Regions from separate parts of the Streptomyces sp. NPDC047049 genome, predicted to be linked through region 1. Evidence: riboswitches for the same ligand, from Rfam matches in the RefSeq annotation. Region 1 holds a riboswitch; each other region holds the start of a gene.
The links. Region 1 has a riboswitch for cobalamin ahead of ABZ851_RS19595 (cobalamin biosynthesis protein). Riboswitches for the same ligand answer to the same signal wherever they lie in the genome.
Positions count from the first base shown of each region.

Region 1 (4,145 bases):
GTCAGGGGCCGGGTGTTGGTCTCGGACATCTCGTAGTCGAAGGCGGCCTGGCGCAGCGCGGGTTCGGCCTCGGGAGCGGTGAGCAGCCGCAGTTCGAGGGCGGGCGGGCAGGGCGCCCCGTCGTTGGGGAGCTGGAGCAGGACGACGCCGGTGACGGCCGGTACGAAGATGATCGCCAGGATCAGCAGGAGTCCGGTCCAGCGCCGGAAGGACGACTTCAGCCTGCGGCGCAATCGGATCCGCAGCGGGGTCGGCGGGCGGGCCTCGGGGGTGGCGAAGGACAGGATGACGTCGTCGACGGTGTTCTGCTTCGCCGAGCGCGGCTCCCAGACGTCGCCCATCGGGGTCCGTTCACCGGCCAGTTGCTCCCGCAGCGCCCGGACCAGGTCCTCGAAGGTGACGAAGCGTTTGCCGGGGATGCCCTGTTCCAGGATCTGGACCAGGGCACGGTTGAAGACGCTGCCCCCGGTGGGTTCCTCGCCGCTGAAGATCCGGCGGTTGGGCTGCGCGGCCATCAGCAGCGAGGTGGGGTGGCGGCAGGAGTGGAAGGCCTCGCTCGCGTTGCCGGCGTAACAGCACTCCAGGACGATCACGATGCGGTCGGCCCGCGCGTTGTCCAGATAGGACAGCACGGTGTCCTGCCAGGAGACGGTCTTGTGCCGCCGTTCCGAGGCGCCGACCATGAGGTGCAGATTGCCGCCGTCGCTGCCCACCCGGCCGTGGCCGGAGAAGTACACCAGCAGCAGCCCGCGCGCCTCCTGGACGACGGTGTCCAGCGCCTGTTCCACCTCCCAGGGCTCCTGGGGCCGGCAGGTGACGACCTCGCCCTTGGTGAACAGATCGGTGCCGGGGGCGAGCAGAGCCCGCTCCAGCTTGCGGACGTTGTCCTTCACCGCGGGCAGCGGGCGCAGCGTGCGGTAGTCGTCGACGCTGATCAGCAGCGCCCGGTTGACCTTGCCCCGTGCGTCGTATTCGGACATCCGGCTCAGTCCCCGGAGGTGCTGCCGCTCCCGTCCGCCGGGCTGCCGGGATCGGGGCGTTCGGGGGCCGCGGTGGCCGGGCCCGTGTCGCCGAGCGCGTGCAGGTCCCCGTCACCGGCCCCGACCGCGACGGCGGGCCGCTCGCCGGTGTCGCGTTCCTCCCGGCGCCGGCGCAGCCACTCCTGCAGGGCGATGGTGAGACTTTTGGTGATCTCGCCGGTGACGGCGCCGATGATGACCAGGATCAGGTCGTCGAGGCCGGCGGCCATGTCACCGGGGCCGTCGTCGCTCTCGTCCGCCGGCCGCGGCCGGAGCAGCCAGTCGTGGCCGTGCCGGTCCAGCCACGGCTCGCGCTCCAGCCAGGCCCTGAGGTCTTCGAGGTCCTGGTCCGGATTGTTGGTGCCCGTGATCCTGAGGCGGATCTCGTGGCGGTCAGCGCTCTGCGGCATCCCCCGGCCCCCTTCCGGCGGCCCCGTCGCCACCGTGCACCACCAGATAGTGACGTGAGATCAGGGGCACGGGCAACCGTCTGTGACCTTCCTGCCACGCTGTGGCGTGCACCACAGCGCGTGCCACGGGGCAGCGTTGCAGGTCAAGGGCGAGTTGACGGGCATCGCGGGGCGTGGTGGACTGCCGGAGCCATTCGGCGACAGCTGAGGAAGTCCGGTGCGAATCCGGCGCGGTCCCGCCACTGTCACCGGGGAGCGTTCCTCCAGCGAAGGCCACGGTCCGCCTCGCGTACGTCCGATGACGTCCGCAGGGACTGGAAGGCCGGAGGACTCGCCGATCCGGGAGCCAGGAGACTCTTGTCGCCGTCACGTCGAGCCAGGGCGCGGACCCTGAGTGAGGACACACCGCCATGCCCGGCCGCCCTTCGAGATCTCCACTGCCCGCCGCCACAGGGTCCGTTGGACACGCCGCAGCGGCGGTCTGACCGGTGCGCGGCGAACACGCGGGATATGCGTGCGGCGCGGCCCTCGGCTTCCTCGGCGACCTGATCGCGGCGGACCCGCGGCGCGGCCATCCGGTGGCCGCCTTCGGACGGGCCGCGAGCGCCGTCGAACGCCGGCTGTGGCGCGATCACCGCGGATACGGGGCGGCGCACGCCCTGCTGTGCGCGGGCGGTGCCGCCGCCGGGGCCGCGCTGCTGGAGCGCGCCGTACGGGCCGCCGCGCCCGCTTCCCTGCGCGACGGCGCCCGGATCGCGCTGACCGGGGCGACGGTCTGGGCGGTGCTGGGCGGGACTTCGCTCGGCCGGGAGGCCCGGGCCGTCGGCGGTGCGCTGACGGCGGGTGACCTGGAGGTGGCGCGGGAGCGGCTGCCGCATCTGTGCGGCCGCGATCCCCAGGCTCTGGACGGGCCGCAGATGGCCCGCGCGGTGGTGGAGTCGGTCGCCGAGAACACCTCGGACGCCGTGGTCGGCGCCCTGGTGTGGGGCGCGCTGGGCGGGGTGCCCGGTCTGGTGGCGTTCCGGGCGGTGAACACCCTGGACGCGATGGTGGGGCACAAGTCGCCGCGCCACCGCCGCTTCGGCTGGGCCTCGGCCCGTCTCGACGACCTCGCCGGCTGGCCCGGCTCCCGGCTGACCGCCGCCCTGACCGTGCTCGCGGGTCCCGACCGGCGCGGTGCGCTGCGGGCCTGGCGGGCGGACGGCGGCGCCCATCCGAGCCCCAACGCGGGCCCGGTGGAGGCGTCGTTCGCGGGCGCGCTGGGCGTCCGGCTGGGCGGCACGCTGGCCTACGGCGGGCGGGTGGAGCACCGGCCGCAGCTCAACGGCGGGGCGCCGCCGGTCGCGGTGCCCGACATCGAACGGGCGGTGCGGCTCTCGCGCCGGGTGAGCGTCCTGGCGCTGGCGACGACGGTGGCGGCACGGCTGGCGGCCGGGGCGCTGTGGCGGGCCCCGGTGGCCGCCGTCCGGCCGGCCGCGGGTGCGGTAACGCGCAGGACCGTGCGGGCACTGGCGCGTACGGCTCACGACAGCCGGAGTCCCGGCGTATGAGGAGGACCCGGTGAACGGGCGGTTGAAGGCATCGGGCGGGGCCGTCGGCGGTGGCCTGTTGGTGGCCGGTACGACGTCCGACGCGGGCAAGAGCGTGGTGACGGCGGGCATCTGCCGCTGGCTGGCCCGGCAGGGCGTGCGGGTGGCGCCGTTCAAGGCGCAGAACATGTCGCTGAATTCGTTCGTCACGCGCGAGGGCGCGGAGATCGGGCGGGCCCAGGCGATGCAGGCGGCCGCCGCGCGGGTGGAGCCGACCGCGCTGATGAACCCCGTGCTGCTCAAGCCCGGCAGCGACCGCAGCAGTCAGGTGGTGCTGCTGGGGAAGCCGGTGGGCGAGCTCAGTGCCCGGGGCTACCACGAGGGCCGCCAGGAGCAGTTGCTCGGCACGGTCACCGACTGCCTGGCGGAGCTGCGGCGTACCCATGACGCGGTGATCTGCGAGGGCGCCGGCAGTCCGGCCGAGATCAACCTGCGGCGTACCGATCTCGTGAACATGGGGCTGGCGCGGGCCGCCCGGATCCCGGTGGTGGTGGTCGGTGACATCGACCGCGGCGGGGTGTTCGCCTCCTTCTTCGGCACCACCGCGCTGCTGTCCAAGGAGGACCAGGCGCTGGTCGCGGGGTACCTCGTCAACAAGTTCCGCGGCGATGTGACGCTGCTGGAGCCGGGCTTGGAGATGCTGCGCGGCCTCACCGGGCGGCGGACGCTGGGCGTGCTGCCCTTCTCGCACGGGCTCGGCATCGACGAGGAGGACGGACTGAGGGTGTCGCTGCGCGGTGCGGTGCGCGAGAGCGTGGTGGCTTTGCCGCACGGCGCGCAGGTGCTGCGGGTGGCGGTCTGTGCCGTCCCGCTGATGTCGAACTTCACGGACGTGGACGCGCTGGCCGCGGAGCCGGGCGTGGCGGTGCGGTTCGTGGACCGGGCCGAGGAGCTGGCCGACGCGGACCTGGTGGTGCTGCCGGGGACCCGGGGCACGGTCCGGGCGCTGGCGTGGCTGCGCGAGCGCGGGCTGGCGGACGCGGTCGTCCGGCGGGCCGCCGAGGGCCGCCCGGTGCTGGGCATCTGCGGCGGCTTCCAGATGCTGGGCGAGCGCATCGAGGACGACGTGGAGTCCAAGGCCGGCACGGTCGACGGGCTGGGGCTGCTGCCCGTGCGCGTACGGTTCG
Region 1 covers NZ_JBEYVM010000008.1:9,058-13,202, forward strand. Annotated here, with positions in the region: gene ABZ851_RS19585 (VWA domain-containing protein) at 1-980, opposite strand, end outside; gene ABZ851_RS19590 (hypothetical protein) at 986-1,429, opposite strand; cobalamin riboswitch at 1,635-1,786, shown strand; gene ABZ851_RS19595 (cobalamin biosynthesis protein) at 1,918-2,979, shown strand; gene ABZ851_RS19600 (cobyric acid synthase) at 2,990-4,145, shown strand, end outside.

Region 2 (4,145 bases), on a different contig from region 1:
ACGTCCGCGCGCCGACGCCGAGCGGTTCGTACACACCTCGGACGAGGCCAACGCCCGTGTGGTGGCGGCCACCCGCGACCGCGCCGACCTCGTCATCACCTTCGCACCCGAAGAGGCCCCACCTCCACCGAGCGCATGACCCCGCTCCCCCACCGCCGCCGGTCGGCGAGCAGCCCGGCCACCGACAGCGCACCCCATCCGACGGACACCGCCACCGCCGACAGCTTCCGGCCGCGCCCCGGCAGCGTCGCACCGAGCAGGACGGCGTCCCCGAAGTCCGCCGCGATCCGCACATACGCGGCGGTACGCAGAGCCGGCCCTTCCGGAGCCAGCGTCATCGCCAGCCCGCTCACCGCGTCCCGCCAGGCCAGCGGGCGCAGTGCGGTACGGGTCGCCGGCCCGGTCCGCCCCCGGGCGTCGGCCAGCCCGGAGGGCCGGGCCAGCAGCTCGGGCAGCGCCGCCACCGCCACTCCGTACACGGCCGTGGCCACCCCGACCGCACGCAACAAACCGACCTTCATCCACCGTCCCCTTCTCTTTCCCTCGTCGCTTCTCAGCGACTGCTCCCCATCGACCGGCCGCACGAGCCCCTGTCACCCCGCCGCCTTCTCCCTCCTCTTCCTTTCTCTTTCTTTCCGCGAAGCCCCCCTTCCCAAACGACATCAGCGATGTCATCCTGACATCATGAGTGTCAGTGAGAAGCCTGCCGGAGACGCGAAAAACGCCGACGGCGGAGAGCCGTCGCCCACCGAAGACCTGCTGTACGGCGTCCTCCGACGCCTGTGGCCGCTGCATCGCACGGTCGTCCGCGCGGTGGAACACGAGCTGGTGGGCACGGGCATGACCGCCGGCGAGCACGCGCTGCTGGACGCGCTGCGCGCCGAAGGCCCGCGCACCGTGCCGCAGTTGGCGCGCGGGATGGGGCTCGACCGGCAGCCGGTGCAGCGCTGGGTGAACCACGCCGTCGAGCTGGGCCTGGTCGTGACCGCCCCGAACCCCGCACACCGCCGCTCGTCCCTGATCCGGCTCACCGACGAGGGCACGGAGGCGATACGCGGTGTCCGGGAATCCGAGGCGGCGGAGCTGAGGCAGCGGCTGACCGACCTGTCCGCCGAGGACGTCCGCACGACGCTGCACGTTCTGGACCGGCTCGGCGAGGAGTTCCGGCAGCTGGCGGACGGTTCACGCGTAACACCGGAGGAAACCGGCAGTTGCGGCAGCAGCGGCAAGAGCGACGACAATGGCATCACGCCCACCTCATCGCATCCGGTACACAAAGGACGGCCCGCAAGATGACCCGAGGAATCACCGACTGGTCCGAGATCGACAACGGGCTCGTGCCGGTCGACGACGGTGAGCTGTTCTACGAAACGGCCGGCTCGGGCCCCGCGGTGGTGCTGCTCCACGGCGGCATGCTCGACCAGCACATGTGGGACGAGCAGTTCGCCTGGCTGGTGAACTCCGGCCTGCGCGCGATCCGTTACGACTTCCGCGGTCACGGCCTGTCCTCGACCGTCACCGGGGACTACGCGAACCACGACGACCTGTGCGCCCTGCTCGACGCCCTCGATGTTCCCGACGCCGTCCTCGTCGGCCTCTCCCATGGCGCGCGGGTCGCGCTCGACACGGCCATAGCCCGCCCGGAGCGGGTGACGGCCCTCGCGCTCGCCTCCCCCGGCATCAGCGGCCGCGCCTTCACCGACCCCTTCCTCCTGGAACACATCAAGGCGCAGGTGGCGGCGATCGGCGCACCGGACGGCGCGGAACGCTATGTCGAGCACTTCCTGCGGATGTGGGTGGACGGACCGCACCGCGAGCCCTTTGCGGTGCACCCGGGATTCCGTGAGCGGATGCGCGCCTCGGCCGAGGCCAATGTGGAGGTCCATGCCGAGGGTGCGGGCGCCGGCATACCCCTTGAAGCCGGCGCCGCCGACCGCCTGAGCGAGATACGGGTGCCCACCGTCGTGTTCGACGGCGACCTCGACAGCAGGGACATCTCCGCCAATGCCCATGCGATCACGCTGACCGTTCCCGGCGCCCGAAGAGTCCGGATACCGGGCGCGGCGCATATGGTCAATCTGGAGAACACCGCACTCTTCGACCACGAACTCCACGCCTTCCTCTCCTCCCTGGACTACTGAGGGCTGCTGAGGGCACTGCGGACCGCTGGGGCCCACTGCGGCCTGCTGAGGCTGAGGCTTGCTGAGGACTGCCGCGGTCTGCTGCTCCGCCGCGGACCACGACTCCCTCCCCGAGACCGCCGGCGCAAAAGGCGACCGGGGCCGCAGCGACCACCCCCCGGCAGTTAGAGTGACCGGGCCGTGGTGTTCGGGAAGCCGGTGACGGACCTTGGGGTTCCAGACCGGAGCGGCCCTCGCCACTGTGATCGGGGAGTTTCCGCCCCTTCCGCAGGCGCACGGCGCGCCTGCGGCGCCACTGACCGCGACCGCGGCCGGGAAGGCGGGGCGGGCGCGTGCACCCGTAAGCCAGGAGACCGGCCACGGCATCTCACGAAGTGATCCACGAGGTGCTGGAGCGTGACCGCCGGATGGCCCTGTCCACCGATACCCCGACCACCCCTGCCTCCGCGGCGTTCCGCTGGCGCCGGCAGGACACCGTCCGCACCGCGGGCCTGATGGCCGTCATAACCGGCCTCCACGTCATCGCCTTCGGCGTGCTCTTCCTGCTCGTGGTGCCGCACCACTACGCCGTGGGCAGCCAGGTATTCGGCGTGGGGCTCGGCGTCACCGCCTACACCCTCGGGATGCGGCACGCCTTCGACGCCGACCACATCGCCGCCATCGACAACACCACCCGCAAGCTGATGGCCGACGGCAAGCGGCCGGTCTCGGTCGGCTTCTGGTTCGCCCTGGGCCACTCCAGCGTGGTCGTCGTGATGGCGGCCCTGGTGACGGGCGGCGCCCAGCTCGCCGGCACGCTGCTCAACGACGAGTCCCGTACGCACCAGATCCTCGGCACGATCGGCACCACGATCTCGGGGAGCTTTCTCTACCTCATCGCCGCCCTCAACCTGATCGCGCTGGCCGGGATCTGGCGGGTCTTCCGCGGTATGCGCAACGGCCACTACGACGAGGCCGAGCTGGAGCAGCGCCTCGACTCGCGCGGCTTCATGAACCGCTTCCTGGGACGGTTCACCCGCTCGATCTCCCGTCCCGGCCAGATGTTCCCGCTCGGCTTCCTCTTCGGGCTCGGCTTCGACACCGCGACCGAAGTGACGCTGATGGTGATGGCGGGCAGCGGCGCCGCGGCCGGCCTGCCCTGGTACGCCGTGCTGTGCCTGCCGCTGCTCTTCGCCGCCGGCATGAGCCTCTTCGACACCCTCGACGGCACCTTCATGAACTTCGCCTACCAGTGGGCGTTCTCCAACCCGGTGCGCAAGGTCTACTACAACCTCACCATCACCGGCCTGTCGATCGCCGTCGCCTTCTTCATCGGCACGATCGAGCTGGTGACCGTGCTGCACGAGAAACTCGCCCTCAACGACCCGCTGACCGGCTGGATTTCCGGCCTCGACCTCGACAATGTCGGCTTCCTCATCGTCGGCCTGTTCGTGGTGGTGTGGGCCGCGGCGCTGGCGTACTGGCGACTGACCGGCGTCGAAAAGCGCTGGGCGGAGCGGGCGGAACGAGCACAGCGAACCCGGCCGACGGAGCAGGCGGACCCGGACGGGCCTGCCACGCCGGACTCCTGAGGCGCGTGGGCCCTACGCCCCGCAGACCTCCCGGCGCCCGTAGTGGCGCCGGGACACCGCCGCCCCTTCAGGTGGCCGAGCCGGCCGCCGCCCCCGTCGCCAGATCCGGTCCCCAGCGCTGCAGCGCCTCCGCCAGATCGAGTGGCCGCAGCCGCTCCGGCTGGTCCGGTCCCGGCCAGTCCTCCCGCGGGACCCGCCACATCACCTCGAACTCGTTGCCGTCCGGATCCTTGGCGTACAGCGACTTGGCAACGAGGTGATCACTCGATCCCACCAGCGCACCCCGCTCGACGAGCTGCGCATGGGCCGCGACCAGCTCACCGAGCGTGCCGATCTCCCAGGCCAGGTGGTAGAGCCCGACCCGCCCGGCCTCGGGTCCCGGTGCCTGTGCTCCCACCGCGAACAGTGCCAGATCGTGATCGTTGAGTGAGCC
Region 2 covers NZ_JBEYVM010000002.1:705,784-709,928, reverse strand. Annotated here, with positions in the region: gene ABZ851_RS07235 (nucleoside/nucleotide kinase family protein) at 1-139, shown strand, start outside; gene ABZ851_RS07230 (hypothetical protein) at 96-521, opposite strand; gene ABZ851_RS07225 (MarR family winged helix-turn-helix transcriptional regulator) at 685-1,296, shown strand; gene ABZ851_RS07220 (alpha/beta fold hydrolase) at 1,293-2,141, shown strand; cobalamin riboswitch at 2,306-2,518, shown strand; gene ABZ851_RS07215 (HoxN/HupN/NixA family nickel/cobalt transporter) at 2,516-3,712, shown strand; gene ABZ851_RS07210 (VOC family protein) at 3,780-4,145, opposite strand, start outside.
Region 2: it holds a riboswitch for cobalamin, as region 1 does, so the genes downstream of both, ABZ851_RS07215 (HoxN/HupN/NixA family nickel/cobalt transporter) here and ABZ851_RS19595 (cobalamin biosynthesis protein) in region 1, are expected to answer to the same signal.

Region 3 (4,145 bases), on a different contig from region 1:
ATGGCACCCAGCAGGAACGTCAGGGCACCGATGACGACGTTGTTCCAGATGACACCGGCGTCCGGGCTGCTGCCCACGATCCAGGGCGAGATGATCATCCATACACCGATCGCGCACATCGCGCCGCTCAGGCCGTACATCCGCTCCGGGGTGACCGTGAAGCCGACCGCCAGGAGGGCGATCGCGATACCGAGGATGAGGTTGTGCGTCACGAGCGCCGGCTGTGCGGCGGTGAAGTGGAGGATCCAGGGCGAGACGGCGCAGTACAGACCGACCAGCAACACCGGCCCGTCGACGAGTACCACGTCACGCCCGCCGAGCACCCGCTCGTACCGAGCCTGCATCTCAGAAGCATCGGGGTGACCTGCGAGATCTCCCCTGTGGTGTGAGACGTCGGCCATGCGACTCGCCTCCTTCACTCGCGGTCTGGCCGTTCCGCGTGGCATCGGGCCTCGCACTTTTTATTCTGCGCTTATGTCGCCTTTATGTGTAGATGAAGTGGCAAGCGAATTTTGCCGGACAACGGCCGTACCGCCGTCACCTGCGGTCCGGCGCCCGCCCCAGACCCAGATTCCAGCGCCCGCCGCGGCCGCTCAGCTCGGTCACGGTCAGCGGCGGCACATCCAGCCGCCAGAACGCCTCCACGGGAACCCCGAGCGCGCAGACCGCCGCCGCGCGGACGACATCCGGCTCGACCACGGCCAGCACCCGGCCCGCGGCCGGCGCCATCCGCGTCAGCCAGGCCCCGACCCGGTCGCAGAGCTGCCGCAGCGACTCCCCGCCGTGCCCCGCGAAGTCCGGGTCCGACAGCCAGGCGGACACCGCGAGCGGTTCGGCGTCGGCGACCTCCGCCAGGGTGCGGCCGCGCCAGGTACCCATCGCACAGCCCGCCAGCTCCGGCGCGGGACGGACCGGAAGACCGAGTTCCGCGGCCGTGCTCCGGCACCGGGCGGAGGGCGAGACAACGGTCCGGCCGGCGGCGGCGAGCGTTCCGGCCGCCTCCCGGACGCGGCGCAGCCCGGCCTCGCTCAGCGGGCCGTCGTCGTCGAACCGCACCTCGCGCTGGGCGTCGCCCGCGGCCGGTGAGACCAACATCACCCGAGTTGTCATGACCTCTTCTTTCGCTGTTCACCGGCACCGGCAACGCCGTACCCGCACAAGGGAGTTGCCCGGCCCACGCGCCGCGCCCCGCACCACTCCGCCCCCTCCGCGGCCTTGGCCCGGGGTCGGGTTCGCGGTACGTTCCCGATGATATTGACGACGACATGACGGAAGCCGGTGGGATCCCGGCGCGGTCGCGCCACTGTATGTCCGGTTTTTTCCAGCCCAACAGGGCCGGAACCGGGCGAGCCAGACCCGGCATGTCGTTACGCACTTCCACGAACAGGGACGCGAGTTCCCCGCACAGGAGGTTCCGCCATGGCCCAGACCATCGCACCGCCGGCCACCGGCGCCGTCACCCCGGCCCCGCTCCCCCTCAAAGCCATTGCCCCCTGGGCGCTGTTCTTCGGCGTCCTGATGCTCGTTCTGCTGTACTTCATCGGCGCGGAGCAGGGCGCCACCTCGCTGCTCTCCGGCACGGAGGTCCACGAGTGGGTCCACGACGGGCGCCACCTGCTCGGCTTCCCCTGCCACTGATCGGACGGCGCATCCATGAACTCCGTCACCATCAGAAACCTCCTGGTGCGCGGGATGCTCGCCGGTCTGGCCGCCGGTGTCCTGGCCCTCGTCGTCGCCTATCTGCTGGGCGAACCGCAGGTGGACGCCGCCATCGCGTTCGAGGAAGCACACAGCCACGAACACGAGATGGAGGTCGTCAGCCGCGGTGTGCAGTCCACGGCGGGCCTGGCCACCGGCGTGCTGGTCTACGGCGTGGCACTGGGCGGCATCGCCGCACTCGCCTTCTGCTTCGCCCTCGGGCGGATCGGCAGGTTCGGTGCCCGCGCCACGGCCGCGCTGCTCTCCGGCGCGGCGCTGCTGGCCGTCTACCTCGTCCCGTTCCTGAAGTACCCGGCGAATCCGCCGTCCGTCGGTGACCCCGACACGATCGGCAAACGCACCGCCCTGTACTTCCTGATGATGCTGCTCGGCATCCTGCTGGCCGTCGCCGCCACGATCCTCGGCCGGCGGCTGGCTCCGCAGCTGGGCAACTGGTACGCGGCGGTCGCGGCCGGCGCCGCGTTCGTCGTCGCCATCGGCCTCGCCTATGCGTTCCTGCCGGCCGTCAACGAGGTGCCGCACGACTTCTCGGCCACGCTGCTCTGGCAGTTCCGGCTGTCGGCGATCACCATTCAACTGGTGCTGTGGAGCGCCTTCGGGCTGGTCTTCGGCCACCTCGCGGAGCGGGTCGTGCCGACCCGGTCCCGGGCCACCGCGGCCGAGGCGGCACCCGCCGTCTCCTGATCCCGCGTGACCGAGGAAGGGCCCGCGACGCCGGATGTCGCGGGCCCTTTCCCGTGGTGGGGGTTCCCGTGGTGCGGGTTCCCGTGGCGCGGTTCCCTGTGGTGCGTTTCCCGTGGTGCGGGGCGTGTCCTCAAGCGGCCGCACGCACGGGGCGCCGCGCCTCGTGAGGACCTTCAGGACAGGCCGGGGATGCCGTCCAGATGCGGCAGATCGTGGTCCAGGCGCTCCCGTTTGGCGCGGAGGTAGCGGATGTTCTCCGCACGGGGCGTCATCAGCAGCGGGACCTGTTCGGCGACGGCGATGCCGTGCCGCAGCAGCGCCTCGCGCTTGCGCGGATTGTTCGACAGCAGCCGCACCGACCGGACGCCGAGGTCCAGCAGCATCTCCGCGGCGACGGCGTAGTCACGGGCGTCGACCGGCAGCCCGAGCGCGATGTTCGCCTCGACCGTGTCCAGCCCGCCCTCCTGCAGCTTCATCGCCCGGAGCTTGGCCAACAGGCCGATCCCCCGGCCCTCGTGGCCCTGGAGATAGACCAGAATGCCGCGCCCTTCCGCCACGATCGCCCGTAGCGCGGCGTCCAATTGATCGCCGCATTCACAGTGGCTGGAGGAGAAGACATCACCGGTGAGGCATTCCGAATGCACCCGGGTCAGCACCGTCTCTCCCCCGACCTCACCGTGGACCAGAGCTACTTGCTCGATCCCGGTACGGCGGTCCAGATAGCCGACGGCGAGGAATTCACCATATGTGGTGGGCAGCCTGGCCGTCACCACCTGTTCCACATCGGGTTTGCGGCCGAGGGCATCATCGATTGCGACACGGAGGTCGGGGCGGGCATCGTTGTCGGCGTCCATCATGGCGCGATCGTACCCGCGGCGGGAATGGATCGACGGTAGTCACTCAGAACACAACAAGTATGCTGCGAGAACCATGACTCGGTGGGTCAGCGACGAAAGGCCGCAGCACACGATGACCGCTTCGGGACACCCGACTCCGGCGCCCGGCCTGTTGCCGGCGGACACCACACAGGACGTACGGACACGGCGGCCGACGATGGCCGTGCTGCCCATCGGCAGCTTCGAACAACACGGTGACTTCCTGCCGTTGACCACCGATACCGTCATCGCCTGCACCATCGCCCGGGAGGTGGCCGCCGGCCGTCCCGTGCAGCTGCTGCCGCCGCTGACGGTGTCCTGTTCCCACGAACACGCCGCCTGGCCGGGGACGGTGAGCATTTCGGCGCGCACCCTGCATGCGGTCGTCACGGACATCGCTGATTCGCTCCGCAAGTCCGGTATCGGCACGTTGATTCTCGTGAACGGACACGGTGGAAATTACGTGCTGCGCAATGTCGTTCAGGAATCCGCGGGGCGCGGCATGCGGATGGCGCTCTTCCCCGGATCGGCCGACTGGGACGCCGCGCGCACCCGGGCCGGGGTGCAGACCTCCGGGCACACCGATATGCATGCCGGAGAGGCCGAGACGTCCATTCTGCTGTACGCCCATCCCGAATTGGTCAAGGAAGGCTACGAATCGGCGGATTGCGTCGCCGATGACCGGAAGCACCTGCTCACGCTCGGCATGCCGGCGTATACCGAATCCGGGGTCATCGGGCGCCCGTCGCTGGCCTCCGCCCACAAGGGACGGGAATTGCTGGCCGGCCTGGTCGAGGCATTCGACGAATATGCCGCGCTGTTCGGCGCAGGAACGGAAGACCATGACTGAGGTACTCGACACGGCGG
Region 3 covers NZ_JBEYVM010000016.1:65,849-69,993, forward strand. Annotated here, with positions in the region: gene ABZ851_RS27895 (SPW repeat protein) at 1-401, opposite strand, end outside; gene ABZ851_RS27900 (histidine phosphatase family protein) at 538-1,110, opposite strand; cobalamin riboswitch at 1,211-1,376, shown strand; gene ABZ851_RS27905 (CbtB-domain containing protein) at 1,420-1,638, shown strand; gene ABZ851_RS27910 (CbtA family protein) at 1,654-2,403, shown strand; gene ribA (GTP cyclohydrolase II) at 2,577-3,257, opposite strand; gene ABZ851_RS27920 (creatininase family protein) at 3,373-4,128, shown strand; partial or broken gene ABZ851_RS27925 (RibD family protein) at 4,121-4,145, shown strand, end outside.
Region 3: it holds a riboswitch for cobalamin, as region 1 does, so the genes downstream of both, ABZ851_RS27905 (CbtB-domain containing protein) here and ABZ851_RS19595 (cobalamin biosynthesis protein) in region 1, are expected to answer to the same signal.

Region 4 (4,145 bases), on a different contig from region 1:
GGTCGTCGCACCACCGCGACGGCGCGGCCCGCCGCCGTTTCCGTACGTGCCGCCCAGTGCCTACAACGACGAGCGGTGCGCACAGTTGGATGCCGCGCGCACCGTCGGCAGGGCTGCAGGCGCTCACCACCAGCACGCCACCACCGACCAGCGCAAGAGCGGTGCCCGGCCGGATTACCAAGGCAGCTGTCCCAGTACCAATGGCAAGGGTGTCCGGCCGCCCGGGCGCCGACGCCACTCCGTGCGTCGCGAGGCGGAGGCAGTGGCAGCGCCGGTCAGCGGATCTCGCTCGTCGTCCGGCGGTAGGTGGAGCGCCGGTCGTCGATCTCGGCCCAGCGGTCGCCGTAGACGTTCTCGGTGATGCCCGGCTCCCGCAGGAAGTCGTGCGGGAAGCCCAGCGGTACCGCGCTGCACCGGTCGAGCCGCGCCTGCGCGTCGGCGTCGAGCGTGACCTCCACCGCGGCGAGGTTGTCGAGCAGCTGGCTCTCCTTGGTGGCGGCGATGATCGGGATGATGTTGCCGGGCCGGCCGCGCAGCCACGCCAGCGCCACCTGCGCCGGGCTCCAGCCGCCCTGCTCGGCGATCTCCAGCACCGCGGTGACGGTCTCCTCGGTGTGGTGGTCCGACCGGTCCGCCTCGCCGACGGCATGCAGCCGGCCCTTCTCCCCGCGGCGGTACTTACCGGTGAGCCGGCCGGCCGCGAGCGGCGCCCAGGCCAGTACGGCCAGGTCGAAGGCGCGGGCCTGCGGCAGCAGTTCGCGCTCCGGCGTCCGCTCCAGCAGGTTGTAGCGCAGCTGCGAGCCGGCGAACGCGGTCCAGCCGCGCAGCTCGGCGAGGGTGTTCGCCTGCGCGATCTCCCAGGCGGGCCAGTCGGAGACGCCGAGGTAGAGCACCTTTCCCGAGCGCACCAGGTCGTCGAGCGCCCGCATCACCTCCTCCACGGGCGTGAAGTTGTCCCGTGCGTGCACCCACAGCACATCGAGATGGTCGGTGCGCATGCGCTCCAGGCTCTCCTCCACCGACCGGACCAGGTTCTTGCGGTGGTTGCCCGCCGCGTTCACATCGCCCTTGCGGGTCGCGCAGGTGTATTTGCTCGCCAGCACGAAGCGGTCCCGGCGGCCTTCGAGCAGTTCCCCCAGGATCCGCTCCGAGGTGCCGTCGGTGTAGTTGTTGGCGGTGTCGACGAAGTTGCCGCCGGCCTCGGCGTAGGCGTCCAGGATCCGGCGGCTGGTGTCCTTGGCGGCGCCCCAGCCCCAGTCCTCGCCGATGGTCATCGCCCCCAGGCTCAGCTCGCTCACCCGCAGGCCGGTCCTGCCGAACAGTGTGTAGCGCACGTGGTTCCCTTCGATCAGCGCAGCTCTCCGGTAGTGCGTTCACGCTAGGAGCTGGAGCGCCCTCCAACGCAAGGCGCGGCCGGGCGTGGGGGTCCGGTTCCGGCCTCTTCGGCGGCGTGGACCGGGCGGGCGAGCGAGCGGGCGAGCGGGCCCTGCCGGTGTGCCCTGGGGAGACGTCCCCGAGGAACACCCCCTACGGAGCCATGTCCTGGGGAACATCCTTTACGGAGACACCCCCGGGAACCCATGCCCTAGGGTGGGCCGGGCAATGGTTCGCCCTGTCCGCCAGGCAGGCGCGTCGTAAGAGGGAACCCGGTGGAAGTCCGGGACTGCCCCGCAGCGGTGAGTGGGAACGACCGCCGTCATACGCACTGGGCCCGGCCGGGTCTGGGAAGCGACGGCCAGTAGATGTCCGCCTTGGTGGATGTGCCCGCGAGTCCGAAGACCTGCCAGTGCCCCCGTGCGACCGGTGCGCGGGGAGATCTCGGTGACCTCGAGGGCGGGTCGGCGGACATCAGACGGGTACGTCCGGCTTGTTGGCGCCGGGGCCCGTCCGGATCGCCGTCCCTTCGCGTCCTCGACCCGTCCCGTGGTCCATGGAGACATACTCGCGAAGGAGAGTTCCGTGACCAGCACGTCCGCAGCCGCGGCAGCACGCGCCACCGTGCACGGCTACCCCCGTCAGGGGCCGAACCGTGAACTGAAGAAGGCCATCGAGGGCTACTGGAAGGGCCGCGTCGGCGCCGACGCCCTGCGCGCCACCGCCGCCGGACTGCGCCGCGGCAATTGGCGGCAGCTCGCCGAGGCCGGTGTCCACGAGGTGCCGACCGGCGACTTCTCGTACTACGACCATGTGCTGGACACCAGCGTCATGGTCGGCGCCGTCCCGGACCGCCACCGCGCCGCCGTCGCCGACGACGCCCTCGACGGCTACTTCGCGATGGCCCGCGGCACACAGGAGGTGGCGCCGCTGGAGATGACCAAGTGGTTCGACACCAACTACCACTACCTGGTACCGGAGTTGGGGCCGGACACGGTCTTCGCCGCGGACTCCGCCAAGCAGGTCGCCGAGCTGACCGAGGCGCTGGGTCTCGGTCTGACCGCTCGTCCGGTCCTCGTCGGGCCGGTCACCTATCTGCTGCTGGCCAAGCCCGCGCCCGGTGTGGCGCCCGGTTTTGATCCGCTGACGCTGCTCGACCGGCTGCTGCCCGTCTACGCCGAGGTCCTTGCCGATCTGCGGGCGGCCGGCGCCAAGTGGGTGCAGCTGGACGAACCGGCGCTGGTGCAGGACCGCTCCCCCGCCGAGCTGAACGCCACGGCCCGCGCCTACCGCGACCTCGGCTCCCTCGTCGACCGTCCCCAGCTGCTGGTCGCCTCGTACTTCGACCGGCTGGGCGAGGCGCTGCCGGTACTGGCGAAGGCGCCCGTCGAGGGGCTGGCGCTGGACTTCACCGGCGCCGCGGCCGGCAACCTCGGGGAGCTGGCGGCGGTCGGCGGACTGCCCGGCAAGCGGCTGGTCGCCGGTGTCGTCGACGGCCGCAATGTGTGGATCAACGACCTCGGGAAGTCGCTGGCCACGGTGGGCACGCTCCTCGGCCTGGCCGAGCGGGTCGATGTGTCGACCTCCTGCTCCCTGCTGCACGTCCCGCTGGACGCCGCCGCCGAGCGCGATATCGACCCGCAGATCGCCCGCTGGCTGGCCTTCGCCCGACAGAAGACGGCGGAGGTCGTGACGCTGGCGCGCGGTCTGGCCCGGGGCACCGGCGCCATCGCCGCCGAACTCGCCGCCAACCGCGCCGGCCTGGCCTCCCGTACGCGTTCCGCCCTCACCCACGACCCGGCCGTGCGCGCCCGCGCCGCGGCCGTCACCGATGCCGACGGCCGCCGTTCGCAGGCGTACGCCGAGCGGAGTGCCGCCCAGCGCGCCCACCTCGGGCTGCCGCCGCTGCCGACCACCACCATCGGCTCGTTCCCGCAGACCGCCGAACTGCGCACGGCCCGCGCCGACCTGCGGGCCGGGCGGATCGGCACCGCGGGCTACGAGGAGCGCATCGCGGCCGAGATCCGCGAGGTTCTGGCCTTCCAGGAGAAGGCCGGCCTCGATGTCCTGGTGCACGGAGAGCCGGAGCGCAACGACATGGTGCAGTACTTCGCCGAACAGCTCACCGGCTACCTCGCCACCCGGCACGGCTGGGTGCAGTCCTACGGCACCCGCTACGTCCGCCCGCCGGTCCTGGCCGGGGACATCTCCCGGCCGGAGCCGATGACGGTCCGCTGGACGACTTACGCCCAGTCGCTCACCGACCGGCCCGTCAAGGGCATGCTCACCGGCCCGGTCACCATGCTCGCCTGGTCCTTCGTCCGCGACGACCAGCCGCTGGGCGAGACCGCCCGGCAGGTGGCCCTCGCCCTGCGCGACGAGGTGCGTGACCTGGAGGCGGCGGGAACGTCGGTCATCCAGGTCGACGAGCCCGCACTGCGCGAAACCCTGCCCCTGCGCGCCGCCGGCCAGTCCGCGTACCTGGACTGGGCCACCGAGGCGTTCCGCCTCACCACCGGCGGGGTCCGTCCGGACACCCAGATCCACACGCACATGTGCTACGCGGAGTTCGGCGACATCCTGCGCGCCATCGACGATCTCGACGCCGATGTCATCAGTCTGGAGGCGGCCCGCTCCCATATGCAGGTCGCCGGGGAGCTCGCCACGGCGGGATATCCGCGCGAGGTGGGACCCGGTGTCCATGACATCCACTCGCCGCGCGTACCGGGCGTGGACGAGACAATGTCCTTGCTGCGCAAGGGACTTGAGGC
Region 4 covers NZ_JBEYVM010000017.1:104,988-109,132, forward strand. Annotated here, with positions in the region: gene ABZ851_RS28870 (aldo/keto reductase) at 276-1,334, opposite strand; cobalamin riboswitch at 1,587-1,803, shown strand; gene metE (5-methyltetrahydropteroyltriglutamate--homocysteine S-methyltransferase) at 1,960-4,145, shown strand, end outside.
Region 4: it holds a riboswitch for cobalamin, as region 1 does, so the genes downstream of both, metE (5-methyltetrahydropteroyltriglutamate--homocysteine S-methyltransferase) here and ABZ851_RS19595 (cobalamin biosynthesis protein) in region 1, are expected to answer to the same signal.